Regions from separate parts of the Parafrankia discariae genome, predicted to be linked through region 2. Evidence: riboswitches for the same ligand, from Rfam matches in the RefSeq annotation. Region 2 holds a riboswitch; the other holds the start of a gene.

Region 1 (8,917 bases), on a different contig from region 2:
GCCGGGCATGAGCACCTCGGATCCCCGGCGCCCGCTCCGGCGCTCTGCCGTGGGCAGATCTGCCACGGGCAGACCGGCCGTCCGACGGCCCGTTTCTCGGCGACGCTGACCTGGCCGGCCACTTCGTTCGATCCCCACACCCCGTCGGGCCGGCGGGAGGTCACGCGCACCATGAATGCCCTGTATCAGCCGCGACACAGCCGGCCACACCGCCCACGCGCCGGTACCGGCATCGACGCCGGCCAGTACGGCGAGGCCCCGGGGACGGCGGCCGGCCCGTTCGAGGACCAGGTGTTCCACCGGCTCCTCCAGAACCGGATCGTCTTCCTCGGCTCGGTGGTCGAGGACACCGTCGCCAACGCGATCTGCGCGAAGCTGCTCCTTCTCGCCAGTGACGACCCGTCCGCGGACATTCACCTGTACATCAATTCGCCGGGTGGGTCGGTCAGCGCGGGAATGGCCATCTACGACACGATGCAGTACATCGCGAACGACGTGGCGACCGTCGCGCTGGGATTCGCCGGGTCGATGGGCCAGTTCCTGCTCTCCTCCGGAGCGCCCGGAAAGCGGTTCGCACTGCCCCATTCCCGGGTGATGATGCACCAGCCGTCCGGTGGGATCGGCGGGACCGCGACCGACATCGCGATCCAGGCGGAGCAGCTCCTGTTCACCAAGCGGCTGATCCAGGAACGCATCGCCGAGCACACCGGACAGCCCGTCGAGCGGATCGAGGCGGATTCCGACCGTGACCGCTGGTTCACCGCCGAGGAGGCCCGGGACTACGGCCTGGTCGACCGGGTGATCGCTCGGGTCGACCAGGTCACCCCGGACGCGAACAGCCGGGTGGCCCTCCGATGACCCCGGCCCCGATGCCCGCGTCCGCGCGGTACGTGCTGCCGAACGTCGTCGAGCGCACCCCCCGCGGCGAATACTCGATGGACCCGTACTCGAAGCTGCTCCGTGAACGGATCATCTTCCTCGGCACGCAGATCGACGACACCTCCGCCAACGATGTGATGGCGCAGCTCCTCTTCCTGGAGGGTGAGGATCCCGACCGGGACATCTCGATCTACATCAACTCACCCGGCGGATCACTCACCGCGCTCACCGCGATCTACGACACGATCCGCTTCGTGCGGCCCGAGGTGGCCACGGTGTGCCTGGGCCAGGCCGCGTCCGCGGCGGCGATCCTGCTCGCCGCGGGCGCTCCGGGGAAGCGGGCCGCACTGCCGAACAGCCGGATCCTGATCCACCAGCCCTCGGCGCAGGGCGAGGGCCAGTCGAGCGACCTGGAGATCCAGGCCCGGGAGGTGCTGCGGCTGCGCGCGCTGATGGAGCGGATGCTCGTCGAGCACACCGGGCGGGCCGAACACGAGATCCGACGGGACGTCGAACGCGACACGATCCTCACCGCCGAGCAGGCGCGGCAGTACGGGATCGTGGACGAGGTCGTCGCCAGCCGAAAGGTCCGCCGCGTGCCGGCCTGAGCCCTCCCGGCACCGCGGGGCAGTCGGGTGGACGCCGGAGCGGAGCCACGCGGCGGGGCGATCGTCGGCGCGGAGAGCCGCGGCGGGCTCAGGTCAGCGGACGCGCTGAACATGCGCTGTCGTCCCCACCGCCCCGCGCGTCGTGGGGAGCGCGCCGACCGACTGGACGGCCCAGCACGAACGGCGGCGCACGAGAGCACCCGGGTGGGCCGGCGGACGCCCCGGACCCGGTCGGGCGGCGAGCCGGATCGTGCCCCCTCGACGGCGGTGGCCCGGAACCCGGCGGACCGCCCGGCCACGCCGGGCGACAACGAGATGGACGCTCGCCGAGGCATGCACCACACCGGCTCCGGCATCCGGGCCGCCGAGCGCCACGGAACCGAGCGTCGCGGACGGATGGACCGCCGTCACGTGCGCCGTGGCCGCGTGCGCCGTGGCCGGCGTTCCCGCGACGACATCCAGGTCGGCCGCGGCCGTCGCTACCCGGGCCCCGGGAGAGGCGGTGGGGGTGGCGGTCGTCAGCGGCAGCGGCTCGTAGCGGACCAGCTCGGCCATCACCTCGGCGAGGAGGTCGACCAGTCTGATGTTGAGCGCCCGGCAGATCGCGGCCAGTACCTCCGAGGAGGCCTCCTTGCGACCGCGTTCCACCTCCGAGAGGTAGGGCATGGAGACCTGCGCGGCCTCGGCGACGTCCCGCAACGTGCGGCCCTGCGCCTGGCGGAGCCGACGCAGCACCCCACCGATCAGCCTGCGCAGCGGCGGCGCGACCGGCTCCACAGGCGGGCCGGCGCTCTCGGGCCGGTAGCCGGCGGCCCGTGTCGGAGCGACACCGCCACCCGCGGCCACTGTTCCGGCGATCATCGTCAAGCCCGCCACCTCCCTGCGCGACAGTGCCCCGTGCGAAGCGTACGCGGGCAGCCGGGCCCGGACGACGGACATCCGCGAGTCCGCAACCATGACGAGAAACATCCACGCCCGCGCCGGCTCAGGTCCCGCAGGGGCTGGAGTACGCGGGCAGGCCGGCCCGGTCGTGCGCGTGGCCCGGCACGGGCGCACGACCGGGGGCGTCACCGGCCGCCATGTGCTCGGCGACCCAGGGCGGCAGCGCGCGACCGTCGGACGCCGGACCCCAGCTTCCGTCGCCCAGCTCGCGATACCGCCGGCGCGGCCCGCGGCCGACGAGCTCCGCCAGCCCGGCCAGCAGCCTGTCGACGTCGGCGCTCGTCGAGCCGACGCCGACACTCGCGCGGATCGCGCCATCCTCGGCACCGAGCCGCCCCAGCAGTGGATGCGCGCAGAAGCGCCCGGCGCGTACCCCGACGCCGTGCTCGGCGGAGAGGACCGCGGCGACGAACCCGGGGTCATGCCCGGCGACCGAGAAGGTGACGACCCCGACCGGCCCCGTGGCCAGTGGCCCGGCCGAGCCTCCGCCCTCGGCGGCCTCGCGACCGGCAGCCCCGTCTCCAGCGGCCCTGTCGTCCGCGGGGCCGTCATCCGTGGACCCGTCTCCGTCGGCCCACAGGGAGTGGATGGTCACCCCGTCGATCGCGCGCAGCCCGTCGACCAGGCGGCGGCGCAGCAGATCTTCGTGCTCGTGCAGGTCGCGGGCGTCGAGCGCGCCGAGCAGCCGGCAGGCGGCCGCGATCGCCGTCGCGCCGAGGAGGTTGGGGCTGCCGGCCTCGTGCCGGGCCGGGCCGTCCGCCCAGGCCACGGTGGAGCTGGTCACCTCGCGGACCGCGCCCCCGCCGGCCAGGTAGGGCGGAGCCGTCGCCAGCCAGTCCGGACGTCCGACGAGCACACCGGCGCCGAACGGCGCGTACAGCTTGTGCCCGGAGAAGGCGAGGTAGTCGATGCCCAGCGCGGCCATGTCGACCCGACGGTGCGGGACGAGCTGGGCGCCGTCCACGAAGACCCGCGCGCCGGCCGCCCGCGCCAGCCGGACGATCTCGGCGAGCGGTGGCACCTCACCGGTGACGTTCGACGCGCCGGTCACCGCGACGAGCGCGGTCGGCGCCGCGTCCAGGGCGGTGGCGAGCGCGCGCAGTGTCTCGGCCCGGGTGCGCGCGGCCGGCACCCACCGGTAGCCCGGTCGGGACCGCCACGGGAGGAGGTTCGCGTGATGCTCGAGGTCGAACACGACGACACCGCCGGAGGAACGCGCCGAGTCCAGGTCGGGCGGCTGCGCCGGGAGGCTGCGGGCCAGCAGGTTCACCGAGTCCGTGGTGTTCCGGGTGAAGATCACGACGTCGTCCGGACGGCCACCGACGAACGTGCGCACGGCGTCGCGGGCCCCCTCGTAGAGCGCGGTGCAGACCGCGGAGGAGTAGCCGGTTCCGCGGTGCACGCTCGCCGAGTACGGCAGGACGCGCTCGACGTGCTCGGCGACCCCGCGCAGGCAGGGCGCGCTGGCGGCCTGGTCGAGGTTGGCGTACGGAACCTCGCGCCCGTCGGCGAGCGGAACGGGGACGCCGGCCCCGACCACGTCGAGCAACGCGCCGACGGCGAGCTCCGCCCGATCAACGCCCGACGATGTCGTGGCAGACGGAGTCGCGGCAGACAGAGTCGTGGCAGACGGAGTCGCGGCACGCGAAAAGGACACGGCGAAGCCTCCTTGGGCCCCGGTGGACCCAGAGGGGGTCCGCACTTGCCGACGGCGGGTTCGCCGCGGGCCTGGTCACACCCGGGGCACCCCACCGCGGAGGAGGGTTGCCGGCCAGCAAGCCGGGGCTTGACGCTGGCGCTCAGGACCTGGCGAAGACTGTAGCAGCCCGTGCCGGACGGACGCCGCAGAGACACCGAGAGCGGGCCGAAAGACCCGGAGCAACCGGCAGACCGAAGGCCCGGACCACCGACCCCCGGCTGCCGACCGCTGGCCGGCGAGCTATCCGGAACGCCCGGCGGACCGCAGGCGGTGCGCGAGCGCGGTGTGCCGCTGGCCGTGGCCGGCCGAGCGGACCGCCTGCCCGACGGCCCGGCGCGAGCCGACGAGGACCACCAGCCTCTTCGCCCGCGTCACCGCCGTGTAGAGCAGGTTGCGCTGCAGCATCATCCACGCGCTGGTCGTCAGCGGGATGACCACGGCCGGGTACTCGCTGCCCTGCGAGCGGTGGATCGTCACCGCGTAGGCGTGGGTCAGCTCGTCGAGCTCGGTGAACTCGTAGTCGACGTCCTCGTCCTCGTCGGTGCGCACGGTCAGGGTCTGGTTGTCGTTGTCGAGCGCGGTGACGACCCCGAGCGTCCCGTTGAACACCCCGTTCGCGCCCTTGTCGTAGTTGTTGCGCACCTGGGTGACCTTGTCGCCGACCCGGAACACCCGGCCGCCGAAGCGGCGCTCGGGGCGGTCCTGCCGGCTCGGCGTGAGCGCCTCCTGCAGCGCGATGTTGAGCGCCCCGGCGCCGGCCGGGCCGCGGTGCATCGGCGCGAGCACCTGGATGTCGCGCCGCGGGTCGAGGCCGAACTTCGCCGGGATCCGCCGTGCCACCACGTCCGCGGTGAGCCGGGCGGCGTCCTCGGCCTCCTCGGCGGCGAAGAGGAAGAAGTCGTCCAGGCCGCGCACCAGCGGATGGTCGCCGCGGTTGATGCGGTGCGCGTTGGTCACCACGCCCGACTCGCTGGCCTGACGGAACACCTGGGTCAGCCGCACGTGCGGGATCGGCGTGCCGGTGGCGAGCAGGTCGCGCAGCACCTGCCCGGCGCCGACGGAGGGGAGCTGGTCGACGTCGCCGACCAGCAGCAGGTGCCCGCCCGGCGGGACGGCCTTGACCAGCTTGTTCATCAGCAGCAGGTCGACCATGGACGCCTCGTCCACCACGACGAGGTCGGCGTCGAGCGGGCGGTCCCGGTCGAAGGCGGCGTCGCCGCCGGGGCGCAGCTCCAGCAGCCGGTGCACGGTGGACGCCTCGTGGCCGGTGAGCTCGGCGAGCCGCTTGGCGGCCCGGCCGGTCGGGGCGGTGAGGACGACCTTCGCCCGCCGGGCGCGGGCCAGCTCGACCACCGAGCGCACCGTGAAGCTCTTCCCGCAGCCGGGGCCGCCGGTCAGCACCGCCACCCGGGCGGTGAGGGCGAGGGTGACCGCCTCGCGCTGCGCCGCCGCCAGCTCGACCCCGGTGCGGGTGTGCAACCAGCCGAGCGCCTTCTCCCAGTCGACGGCGGCGAACGCGGCCAGGCGATCCTCGTCGGCCCGCAGCAGGCGCAGCAGCTGCCCCGCGACGGAGATCTCGGCGCGGTGGAACGGGACGAGGTACACGGCGGCGACCGGCTGCTCCGGGTCCTCGCCCGGGACGTCCTCACGCACCACCCCCTCCTCGGTGATCAGCTCGCCGAGCCCCTCGATCACCGCGCCGGTGTCGACGCCGAGGATGCGTACCGCGTCGGCGATCAGCCGGGTCTCGGGCAGGAAGCAGTGCCCGCCGTCGGTGGCCTCGGAGAGGGTGAACGCGAGGCCGGCCTTGATCCGCTGCGGGCTGTCGTGCGGGATGCCGACCGCCTGCGCGATGGTGTCCGCGGTGCGGAACCCGATGCCCCACACGTCGGCGGCCAGCCGGTAGGGCTCGGTGCGCACCACCCCGATCGAGGCGTCCCCGTACTGCTTGTAGATCTTGATCGCCAACGAGGTCGAGACGCCCACGCCCTGCAGGAAGACCATGACCTCCTTGATGGCCTTCTGCTCCTCCCAGGCCGCGGCGATCGCCTTCGTCCGCTTGGGGCCGAGGCCCGGCACCTCGATGAGCCGCGCCGGCTCGGTCTCGATGACGTCCAGCGCGTCGACGCCGAAGTGCTCGACGATGCGCTCGGCGAACCGCGGCCCGATCCCCTTGACCAGGCCCGATCCCAGATAGCGCTGGATGCCCTGGACGGTCGCCGGCAGGACGGTCGTGTAGTCCTCGACCTGGAACTGGCGGCCGTACTGGGGATGCGAGCCCCACCGCCCGCGCATCCGCAGCGACTCACCGGGCTGGGCGCCGAGCAGCGCGCCGACGACCGTCAGCAGGTCCGCGCCGCGGCCCGTGTCGACCCGGGCGACCGTGTAGCCGGTCTCCTCGTTGGCGTACGTGATCCGTTCGAGGACGGCCTCGAGCACGGCGAGCTGGAACGGCGCGGCGGCGGCGGGTCGGGACACGGCTGGTCACTCCGGGGCTTCGGGCCTTGGGGACTTCGAGTCTTCGGGAACTTCGGGAACTTCGGGACTCGGGAACTTCGGCGATCCGGGCTTCGGCAACTACGGGAATCCGGTCATCCTCGCCCACAGTCTCGGTGCCGGGAGCAGGCGGATCAGCGCGGCCCGACGTCCGGGCACAGGTGGACACCGATCGCCTCGACGACCAGGTCGGTGGGATCGGGTGATCCGGTGACCAGCCCCAGGCTGTCGTTGGCCGCGAGCACGGCGATGCCGTGCAGGTGCGTCCACGCCAGCAGGGCCCGCCCGCGCGCCCGCTCCGCAAGGTCAGCCGGGTCAGCGCCGGCCCCGGCGGGCGGCGGGGGCAGCGCGGCCCGGACGAGATCGGTCCAGGCGTCGAACAGCGGCAGGCTCCGCCCGCGGAGGTTCTCCCCCGACCCGACCAGGATGTCGTGCCGGAACATCAGCTCGAACATGGCGGGCCGTTCGCGGGCGAACCGGACGTACGCGGATCCGGCGTGGACGACGCACTCGCGCGGGGAGGCTCCGGCCGCCTCGCGTCCCGCCCGGACCCGGGCCAGGCGGGACGTGAGGTCGGCCAGCCCGCCGCCCGCGATCGCCGCGAGCAGCGCCGCATGGGTGGGGAAGTACCGCCGGGGCGCGCCGTGTGAGACGCCCGCCTGCCGCGCGATCGCCCGCAGGCTGACGGCGGCCAGCCCGCCCTCGTCGAGCATCGCCGTGCCCACCTCGACCAGCCGGCACCGCAGCGTCCCGTCACCCGTCACGTAGACAGTGTCTACTATCCGATGGGTAGACACTGTCTACCCATCGGGAGGCCGCTTGCCGGCCGGGCGAGTCAGGAGTGGGCGGACACATGGTGTACTGGCTGATCAAGCTGCTGGTGGTGGGACCGCTACTCGGCCTGCTGGGACGTCCGAGCGTCACCGGCGCGGAGCACATCCCACGCCGCGGGCCGGTCATCCTGGCCGGCAACCACCTGGCCGTGGCCGACTCGTTCTTCCTGGTCCGCCTCGTCCCCCGGCGGATCACGTTCCTGGCCAAGCAGGAGTACTTCACCGGGCGGGGAGCGCGGGGGCGGCTGGTCCGCTGGTTCTTCACCGCCGCCGGGCAGGTGCCGGTCGACCGGCGCGGTGGCGCCGCGGCGGCCGGGGCGCTCACCGCCGCCGTCCGGGTCCTCGATGCCGGCGGCGCGTGGGGGGTCTACCCGGAGGGCACGAGATCACCGGACGGCCGGCTCTACCGGGGCCGGACGGGGGTGGCCCGGGTCGCGCTCGCCACCGGGGCACCGGTCGTCCCGGTGGTGGTGAAGGGAACCGAGGCGGTGAGCCCACGCGGCCGGCGCCGCTGGCGCCGCGGGCGGGTCCAGATCGTCGTCGGCCGCCCCCTGGACTTCTCCCGGTACCGCCGCGTGCTGGCCGACGGCCCGCCGGGCCGCCCCGCGCCGGTCGAGCGGATGGTGCTCAGATCCGCCACGGACGAGCTCATGCGGGTGCTGGCCGAACATTCGGGCCAGGAGTACGTGGACGCCTACGCCGCGGACCACCACCGACCGGCCCCACGCGGGCACACCGCGCCTTCACGCCGAACCGAGTTGCCAGACCAGCGCACGGACCGGATCAGGCCGACTCACCTCGGCGGCCCCCGGAACCACCGGAACCGCTGAGACCCCCCAGACCCCCGAGACCCCCCAGACCCCCGAGAACGCCGAGACCGCCCGAAGGGCTGGGCGGATCGACCCGCGGATTCCTCGGCCGGATGAGTCGGCGGCTCCCGGGCCGCCGATGCTCACATCCGGGGCACATGTTCCGTTCGCCTTTCTCGAATCCGAGCCGACCAGGATGGGCCGGCCGTCGCCCGCCGGCCCGGCCACGGTCGAGAGAAGGAGCGCTCTGTGCCTGGACGACATCGACCCCGCGGAACCCGTGCCCGGATCGGGACGGCCGGTCTCCTCGTCGCGGCCCTCGGCGCGGCGGTGTTCGCCGCCGCGGGCGGCCCGGAGCCCTCGACACCACCCGGCCTGTCGGCCACGCCGCTGGCGGCCGACACACCTTTGGCGGCCGACACGCAGCGGCCCAACTTCGTCTTCATCCCCGCCGACGACCTCGACGCGACCACCTCGCCCTACTGGGCGGCGATGCCGAAGACGGCAGCGCTCATCCGGGACGCCGGCCTGACCTTCACCGAGAGTTTCGCGCCCACCCCGATCTGCTGCCCGGCCCGCGGGTCGCTGCTCACCGGGAAGTACGGGCACAACACCGGGGTGCTCACCAACAGCGGCGACGAGGGTGGCTGG
Region 2 (8,917 bases):
CGACTTCCTTGACGAGCTCCGCGCCGATCTTCTCGTACGGGTCCTCGAGCTCGATCTCCTTGGCGATGGAGACACCGTCGTTGGTGATCGTGGGGACGCCCCACTTCTTCTCCAGCACGACGTTGCGACCCTTGGGGCCGAGCGTGACCTTGACCGCGTCGGCGAGCTGGTTCATGCCGCGCTCCAGGCCGCGCCGTGCCTCCTCGTCGAAGGCAATGATCTTCGGCATGGTGTCTGGGTCCTCCCAGGGGGATGGCAGTTCGATGGCCTGGCCACAACGACGCCCGCGACGGACGGCCCCGACCCGGCCCCCGTGCGAACGGAGACCCGTGCGAACGGAAGGATGACCAGGAAGCCTCGTCGTTTCAGCCCTTGGCACTCCCATGGGGAGAGTGCCAAGTCTTGTTTAGCACTCGACCTGGGTGAGTGCAAGCTCGCCTCCCGTGTCCCGCCGGCGTGGCGGCAGGCCGGCGAGGCCTCCCCGCCTGCGGCGACAGTCCCGAAAAATCCGTGTGGCCGCAGGCGGAACCGGTGCCGAACAACGCCATCCGGACCAGCCGCGCACAACCCCGACCAGCTCCCGCGGACCGACACCGAACCGGCCCACCACCGGGCTCGGTGATGGGCCGGGCTGGCGCTGGACCCGGGTCCGCACACGTTGTGTCCGCCACCGGTCCTACTGGGGAGGACGGCTCAACTGAGGAGGGCGGCTCAAGGGAAGGGAAGAGAAGGTACGGCGAGGGAGGTCAGTCGTCGCCGAGGCCGGCGGCCTCGAACGCGGACAGCGAGGGCGGGATCGTGGCGGTGGGGCCACCCGTGGCGACCAGGGGGTCGAGGGTCTTCAGCCCGTCGCCGGTGTTGTAGATGACCGTCTCGACATCCGGGTCGAGCAGGCCCTCGTTCAGCAGGCGGCGCAGGCAGGCGACGGTGACGCCGCCGGCGGTCTCCCCGAAGATCCCCTCGGTGCGGGCCAGCAGGCGGATGCCGTCCACGATCTCGTCGTCGGTGACGTCGGTGATGGCACCGCCGGTGCGGCGGGCGACGTCGAGGGCGTAGGGGCCGTCCGCCGGGTTGCCGATCGACAGCGACTTGGCGATCGTCGACGGCTTCACCGGGGCGACCGTGTCGGCGCCGCGGGCGTAGGCCGCCGCCACCGGGTTGCAGCCGGCGGCCTGGGCACCGAAGACCTTGTACGGGGTGGGCTCGACGAGCCCGAGGCGGCCGAGCTCACCGAACGCCTTGTCGATCTTGGTGAGCAGGGAGCCGGAGGCGATCGGCACCACGACCTGGCCCGGGATGCGCCAGCCGAGCTGCTCGGCGACCTCGTAGCCCAGGGTCTTCGAGCCCTCCGCGTAGAACGGCCGGACGTTGACGTTGACGAACGCCCATTCGTACTCGCCGGCCAGTTCGCTGCACAGCCGGTTGACGTCGTCGTAGTTGCCCTTGATCGCGACCAGGGTGCCGCCGTACACGGCCGTCGACACGGTCTTGCCGGCCTCCAGGTCGTGCGGGACGAGCACGACCGAGCGCAGGCCGGCGGACGCGGCGTGCGCGGCGACGGACTGGGCGAGGTTCCCGGTGGACGCGCAGGCGACGGTGTGGAAGCCGAGCTCGCGGGCGGCGGTGAGGGCCACCGAGACGACCCGGTCCTTGAAGGAGTGGGTCGGGTTCGCGCTGTCGTCCTTGACCCACAGGGTGCGCAGGCCGAGCTCGGCGGCCAGGCGCGGGGCGGGTCGCAGCGGGGTCCAGCCGGCGTCCAGCGAGACCCGCCGCTCGGCGACGTGCCCGGCGGGCAGCAGGCCGACGTACCGCCACAGGTTGGACGGACCGGCCTCGATCGACGCCCTGGTGACCTTGCGCAGCCGGTCCTCGTCGTAGGAGATCTCGAGTGGGGCGAAACACTCGATACAGACGTGGGTGGGCGACAGTGGGTACGACGCACCGCAGTGGCGACAGGACAGCGACACGGCGGGGTTGGCGGCGTCCGGGCTCGGGAGAGTGGCGCGCTCGGGCGCGAGAGTCATGCGAAACTCCTCATCTTCCCCGGGAGCCGGCTGCGTCCCGGGACGGAATTAGCACCTGCCGCGCATGGATGCGTCGGTGGTTGCCGGGGCTTCGCTGGGCCGTTCCCTCTGCCCCTCTGGATGAGCCAGATGAAGTTGTCTGTCCGTACTGTAGACCGCGTGCGGACAGGCGTGCACCGGAGTTCCAGTGGTTTGCCGTGTGCCACAGGTGCTTCGATGACACGTCCTGAGGTGGGTCGCGGCCGGGCAGCGGGGCCGTGTGCCCCCGCCACCTGGGCCGCTGGCCGCCGGCCGCGATCTCGCCGGACCGACACCAGGGAGCCCGAAGCGTGAGCGTTCGCGTGGTCTACACCGATCTCGACGGAACGATGGTGGGCCCGCGGGGCTGCTTCTTCCGGGCCGAGGGCGGCGACACCACCCTTGACCCCGCCCGCGCCCTCGTCGACCTGCACGACGCGGGCATCGCGCTGGTGCTGGTCTCCGGGCGGACGAGGCCGCAGCTCGTGGAGGCCGCCGGGATCTTCGGCGCCGACGGGTTCATCGGCGAGCTGGGCGCGATCGTCGGCTGGAACACCGGGCTCGACAGCGAGATCCTGCGCGGGGCGATGCCCGACTCGTTCGAGCGGGTGCCGGAGAGCCTGCTCGACGAACTGGTCAAGCTGCACCCCGGTCGCCTGGAGCTGCACACCCCCTGGCACACCGGCCGCGAGGTGGACGTCATGCTGCGTGGCCGGATCGACGTCGCCGAGGTGGACGGCTGGCTGGCCGAGTCCGGTTTCGGCTGGCTGAGCATGCGCGACAACGGGCTCATCTCACCGGCGCACATGCCCGGTCTCGGGGTGCACCCGCACGTGTACCACCTGGTGCCGGACGGCGTCAGCAAGGGCGACGCCGTCGCGCACGACCTGCGGCGGCGCGGGGTGGACCCGGCCGAGGCGATCGCCATCGGCGACTCCGCGAGCGACCTCGCGATGGCCCCCTCGGTGGGGCGGATGCACCTGGTGGCCAACGCGGTACGCCACCCGGACATCGCCGCGCTGCTCCCGGCCTACGACAACGTGGTGGTCGAGGACGGCCCGCTCGGCGCGGGCTGGGCCACCGCGGTACGCAGCGCACTCGCCACCGACTGACCGCGCGGGTGGCGCCCCGACAGGGCACCCGATGGCCTACGCTCCGCTGTGTGCGTCACATGCCGGGCATCGCGGAGTTCACGGCGCCCGGGAGCGAGTACCCGGCCCAGGCCGATCTGCTGATCGCGTCGAACCGGGGGCCGGTGTCGTTCGTCGCCGGCGACGACGGTCGTCTGCATCCCCGGCGTGGCGGCGGCGGTCTGGTCAGCGGCCTGGCCCAGGTCGTGCAGGACGCGCCCGAGGACGGTCGGGAGATCGTCTGGGTCTGCGCGGCCCTGAGCGACGCCGACCGGCGGGCCGCCCGCTCCGCGCCGGGCGGCCGCATCGACCGCAGCGGCTACGACACCGGCGGCGCCTCGGTGCGGATGCTCGACCTCGACCGGGTGCTGTTCGACCGTGCCTACAACGCCGTCGCCAACCGGACGCTCTGGTTCGTCCTGCACCTGCTGCACGCCCCGGCGACGGAACCGAGTTTCGGGGCGTCCTTCCGCGAGGACTGGGCCGCCTACGAGGCCTACAACGCGGCGTTCGCGGACGCGCTGGCCGAGCTGGCCGCGCCGGGGGCGTGCGTGCTCGTGCAGGACTACCACCTGACGCTGGTCCCCGCCCGGCTGCGCCAGATGCGACCGGACCTGCGGATAGCCCATTTCAGCCACACGCCGTGGTGCCCGCCGGAGTACTTCCGGATGCTGCCCGACGACGTGTCCGCGGCGATCCTGCACGGCATGCTCGGGGCGGACCGGCTCGGCTTCCTCGCCCCGGCCTGGTCGGCGGCCTTCCGGGACTGCTGCGCCGAGATCCTCGACGCCGAGGTGGTGGGCGACTCCGTCACCGCCGGCGGGCGCACCGTGCGCACCAGCCTGTACCCCCTCGGGGTGGACGCCCCCGAGCTGCGGGACCGCGCGGCCCGCCCCGACGTGCGCGCCCGCGCGGCCGAGCTGCGCGAGCTGGCCGGGGGCTGCCGCCTGGTGGTCCGGGTGGACCGCACCGAGCTGTCCAAGAACATCGTCCGTGGCCTGGACGCCTACCGCGAGCTGCTCCGCTCGCACCCGGAGTGGCACGGCCGGGTCATGCACCTGGTCTGTGCCTACCCGTCCCGCCATGACCTGCCCGAGTACCGCGAGTACACGGCGGCCGTCCAGCGTCTCGCCGCCGAGATCGAGGACGAGTTCGGGACGGACACCTGGCTGCCGGTACACCTGGAGATCAACGACGACTTCCCGCGCTCGCTGGCCGCCATGACGCTCGCCGACGTCCTGGTGGTGAACCCGATCCGGGACGGGATGAACCTGGTCGCCAAGGAGGGGATGGTGGTCTCGGCCGACGGCGGGGTCCTCGTGCTGTCCCGGGAGGCCGGGGCGTGCTCGCAGATGGCCGCCGACGCGGTCGTGGTGAACCCGTTCGACGTGACGGCCACCGCGGAGGCGATGCACACCGCACTGGTCATGCCGGCGGCCGAGCGGCGCGCCCGGGCCCGGCGGCTGGCCGCCGTCGCCGGTGAGCTGCCGCCGCGGGCCTGGTTCCAGGCGCAGCTGGACGAGATCCGCGGCCACGCGCCGGCGGAACCGGAGCACGCCGGCTGATCCGGTTCCTCGCGCCGGGGCGGTTCCCAGTCAGGCGCCGAGGCGGTCGGCCAGCACCTCCAGCAGGGTGACCATGCCGGTCGGGCCGCCGACGACCAGGTCCGCCCGCGCGCGCAGCACGTCGGGCACCTCCGGGCTGTCGCTGCACACGGTGATCGCGCCCAGCCCGCCGGCCCGCAGCTCGTCGACCGCCTCGAAGGCGGGGAGATCCCCGTAGTCGTCGCCGGCGACCAGGACGGACCGGGCCGCCCGCTCGGCGACGAGCCCGCGCAGGGCCCGGCCCTTGTCGTGACCGGGCGGACGCAGCTCCAGGACCCGCTTGCCCGGCGCCGCCTCCAGCCCGTACTCCTCGGCGAGCCTGGTCAGCGCCGGGGTGAGCGCCGCCAGCGCGGCGTCGGGGTCCGCGGTCCGCCGTACGTGGACGACCAGCGCGTGCCGTTTGTCCTCGACGGACGTCCCGGCCGGGGCGTCGCGCAGCGCGTCCGGCAGGGCCGAGCGCAGCGCCTCCACCCCGGGCAGCGGTTCCGGGGCGGTGGTCTGCCGGGTCTCGGCGTCCCATCGCTGCAACCCGTACTGGCCGAGGACGAGCAGGCGCCCGAGATCGGCGAACCGCTCCGCCCCGGTGAGCTCGAGGACGGCGTCCACCGGCCGGCCGGTGATGATCGCGACGGTGCCGACACACCGGGAGATCCGCCCCAGCGCGGCCATCGCGCCGGGCGCGGGTACCGCGTCGGAGGGCCGGGAGACGATCGGGGCGAGGGTGCCGTCGTAGTCGAGGGCGACGAGCGCCTTGCCCGGCGTCGTCAGCAGGGCGGCCAGGCCGGCGCCGCCGGCCAGGGTGCGCGGGGCGGGGGCGGGCTCGGCGGTGGCGCGGGCACCCGCGGGAGCGGGCGGCGAGGGCGCGGAGGAGTCGGTCACGGTCCCTTCCCGTCACGTGTGAGGGCTGGTGGCTGGTGGGCCGTTGTCACGGTTGGTCGTCGGTCGGGAAGTCCCGGGTGACGACCAGGATCAGGGTGTCGGTCTCGATGATCCTCGTTTCCGCCCGGGGCACCATCCGCCCGACGCCGGGAACCGTCTCGAGCAGGGTGCGCGCGGCGTCGGCGTCCTCGGGATCGTAGAAGACGGTGGAAACCGGCACGTTGTACTGGCTCAGGTAGTTGCCGACCCGTTCGACCCGGAAGCCGGCCGCCTCCACCCGGTCGGCGGCGCTGTCCGCGAGGCCCGCGATCCGGGAGTTGTTCAGCACGACCACGGGCGCGAAGACCTTCGGCGCCCCGGTGCCCGGGGGCGCGGGCGGCTGCGCCGGGGCGGACTGCGGCGTCGGCGACGGCCGCGGGGCGGGCGTCGGGCTGGGCGACCGGCTCGGGGTCGCCCGCTCCGAGGGCGTCGGGCTGGCGGAGTCCTCGGGGCGGTCGGCACCCGGGGTGGGCCCGCCCGAGGGGGCGGCGGGCCCACCGGCCACCGCCGGGGCGGCGCCGTCGGAGTCGCCGGAACCGTTGAGCAGGTTCACCAGCAGAATTCCGGCCAGTACGGCCAGCACGGCCACTCCGGCGGCGCCCGCCATGCGCAGGCGGTCACCACCGGGGTGCCGGGAGAAGTCGTGGGAGCCTCTGGGCACGGGCTCTCCTCAGGCGTCGTCGGAACCGTCGTCGCCGGGCTCGCCGGCGTCGTCCACCTGACCGGAGCGGGCGCGCCGGCGTTGCTCGCGCAGCCGGCGCAGCCGGCGGACGAGCATCGGGTCGGCGGCCAGCGCGGCCGGCGAGTCGATCAGAACGTTCAGGATCTGGTAGTAGCGGGTTGACGACAGGCCGAACTCCGCCCGGATGGCGGCCTCCTTGGCACCGGGGTAGCGCCACCACTGACTCTCGAAGGCGAGAACCCGGGCCTCCCGTTCGGTCAGCCCGTTGCCACCGCGACCGTTGCCACCATGTTCGTGGCCACCGTGCTCGCCGCCACCGTGCTCGCCGCCGCCACGCCCGTTCTCCGCGCGCCCGTTCCCGCCGGAGCCGCCCGCCCCGCCGCCGGTCGCGCTCCCGCCCGCCGCCCGGTTGGGACCGGACCCGCCCGGCCCGGAACCCGCGGGCCCACGGCCGGTGGGCCTGGAGCCGGTGGGCCCGGAACCGGTGGGCCTGGAGCCGGTGGGCCTGGTGCCGGTGGGCGCGGAGGCGCTCCGCCCCGGGCGTGGCGGCGAGGCCGGGGCCGGGACACTTCGGCGCCGGGCCTCGGCAGGGGCGGCGTCCACGCTGGGACCTCCTTGTGGGCCGCCTCGCTACGGAGGCGCTCGAGCGGGCGACACGCACCACGGTCGCGTGGTCGCCGCCCACTATTTCACCCTGTGGGTCCGACATCCCCGTTCGTTCCCCTGGCGCGTCGGTCACGCCGCCCCCGTGTGGAGCCGCCCGGGGGCGCGGGGCCGTCCGGACCGGGCGTGCCCTGCCCTACCGTTGAACGGTGCAACCGCCTGAGGACGGGCCCGGCGCCACCCGGGGCGCCGACGACGGCCGCCGGTTCGCCCGGACGCCGGAGGACTTCGCGTGCCTGGTGTGCGGCGCCACCGTGCGCGGCGACGGGTACACGAACCACTGTCCCGCCTGCCTCTGGTCGCGGCACGTCGACGTCAACCCCGGCGACCGGGCGGCGCCGTGCCGCGGGCTGATGCGTCCCATCGGGGTCGAGATGCGCGCCCGCGACACCGTCCTGACCCACCGCTGCGAGAGCTGCGGGCACCTGCGGCGCAACCGGACCTCGCCCGCCGACGCCGAGTCGGCGCTGTTCGCGCTGGCCGCCCGGGTCGCGGACGAGGTGTCCCTGCGCGGCCCGGGCGGCGCCGGTCTCAGGGATACAGACCGCGGGTCCGGTGCGCCTCGGCGACGCGGGCGACCCCGATGATGTGCGCGGCCGTCCGCAGGCTGACCCGCCGTTCGCGGGCCAGCGCCGACACCTCCTGGTAGGAGCGCTGCATGAGGGCACGCAGCCGGTCGTTGACCTGGTCCTCGGTCCAGAAGTACGCCTGGATGTCCTGCACCCACTCGAAGTAGGAGACGGCGACCCCGCCGCCGTTGGCGAGGATGTCGGGGACGATCACCGTCCCGTTGCCCGCCAGCACACGGTCCGCCTCGGCGGTGACCGGCCCGTTCGCGCCCTCGACGATCAGCGGCGCCTTCACCCGGTCCGCGTTGCCGGTGTTGATCACCCCTTCCATCGCGGCGGGGACGAGCATGTCGACGTCCAGTTCGAGCAGCTCGGTGTTGGTGATCGTGTCGGTGCCCGGGTAGCCGACGACGGTGTCGGCCCCGCGGGCCAGATGGCGGATCAGCGCGGACGGGTTCAGCCCCGCCCGGTTGTGGATGCCGCCCTTCACGTCCGACACCGCGACCAGCCGGCAGCCGGCGTCGTGCAGGTACTGGGCGGCCAGGGCGCCCACCTTGCCGAACCCCTGGACGGCGACCGTGGTCTCCCGCGGGTCCCGGCCGAGTTCGCGCAGCGCGGCGAACGCGGCGAGCTGGACCCCGCGGCTGGTGGCCCCGGCCCGTCCGGCGGACCCCCCGATGGACAGCGGCTTGCCCGTGACGACGCCCGGGGCGGTGTGGCCGGTGTGCGTCGAGTAGGTGTCCATGATCCAGGCCATGGTCTGCTCGTCGGTGCCGACGTCCGGGGCCGGGATGTCCTTGTCCGGCCCGATCAGGGGGACGAGCTCGGCGGCGTACCGGCGGGTCATCCGCTCCCGTTCCTGCCGGGAGAGCAGCCCCGGCTCGACCGCGATGCCGCCCTTGGCACCGCCGTAGGGGATCCCCATCAGCGCGCACTTCCACGTCATCCACATGGCCAGCGCCTTGACCTCGTCCAGGTCGCAGGCCGGGTGGTAGCGCAGCCCACCCTTGGCCGGCCCGCGGGCGAGGTTGTGCTGGACGCGGTAGCCGGACAGGACGAGCAGCTGCCCGTCGTCCCGCAGCAGCGGGACGGAGACGGTGATCGACCGCCGCGGCGTGCGCAGCAGGTCGTGCATGCCGTCGTCGAGACCCAGATGCTGGGCCGCGTCGGCGAGCTGTACGCACGCCGTGTCCCAGGCGGAGCCGGTCCCGAGGATCACAGAACACCTCCGCGGCGCGTCCGGCCACCCGTAACGCGCGGAACGCGCCGTCGGGCTCCGCGCTCACGTGCGCAACGCGCACCGTGGAGT

Evidence for each region. A riboswitch is a leader RNA that binds a small molecule or an ion and turns the genes downstream of it on or off. The one in region 2 is predicted to bind S-adenosylmethionine.
Region 1: it holds a riboswitch for S-adenosylmethionine, as region 2 does, so the genes downstream of both, B056_RS0100465 (aminotransferase class V-fold PLP-dependent enzyme) here and thrC (threonine synthase) in region 2, are expected to answer to the same signal.

What each region holds. Positions count from the first base shown of each region.
Region 1 covers NZ_KB891102.1:123,568-132,484, forward strand. Annotated here, with positions in the region: gene B056_RS0100450 (ClpP family protease) at 172-858, shown strand; gene B056_RS0100455 (ATP-dependent Clp protease proteolytic subunit) at 855-1,487, shown strand; gene B056_RS45880 (helix-turn-helix domain-containing protein) at 1,581-2,348, opposite strand; gene B056_RS0100465 (aminotransferase class V-fold PLP-dependent enzyme) at 2,473-3,978, opposite strand; SAM riboswitch class IV at 4,123-4,236, opposite strand; gene recD2 (SF1B family DNA helicase RecD2) at 4,369-6,606, opposite strand; gene B056_RS0100475 (TetR/AcrR family transcriptional regulator) at 6,759-7,388, opposite strand; gene B056_RS0100480 (lysophospholipid acyltransferase family protein) at 7,478-8,287, shown strand; gene B056_RS0100485 (sulfatase family protein) at 8,516-8,917, shown strand, end outside.
Region 2 covers NZ_KB891285.1:62-8,978, forward strand. Annotated here, with positions in the region: partial or broken gene B056_RS38970 (TCP-1/cpn60 chaperonin family protein) at 1-229, opposite strand, end outside; gene thrC (threonine synthase) at 747-2,024, opposite strand; SAM riboswitch class I at 2,032-2,151, opposite strand; gene B056_RS0133240 (HAD family hydrolase) at 2,354-3,154, shown strand; gene B056_RS0133245 (alpha,alpha-trehalose-phosphate synthase (UDP-forming)) at 3,214-4,737, shown strand; gene otsB (trehalose-phosphatase) at 4,768-5,655, opposite strand; gene B056_RS0133255 (LytR C-terminal domain-containing protein) at 5,702-6,355, opposite strand; gene B056_RS46295 (DUF3263 domain-containing protein) at 6,365-6,979, opposite strand; gene B056_RS39855 (RNHCP domain-containing protein) at 7,189-7,626, shown strand; gene B056_RS0133270 (Glu/Leu/Phe/Val family dehydrogenase) at 7,571-8,827, opposite strand.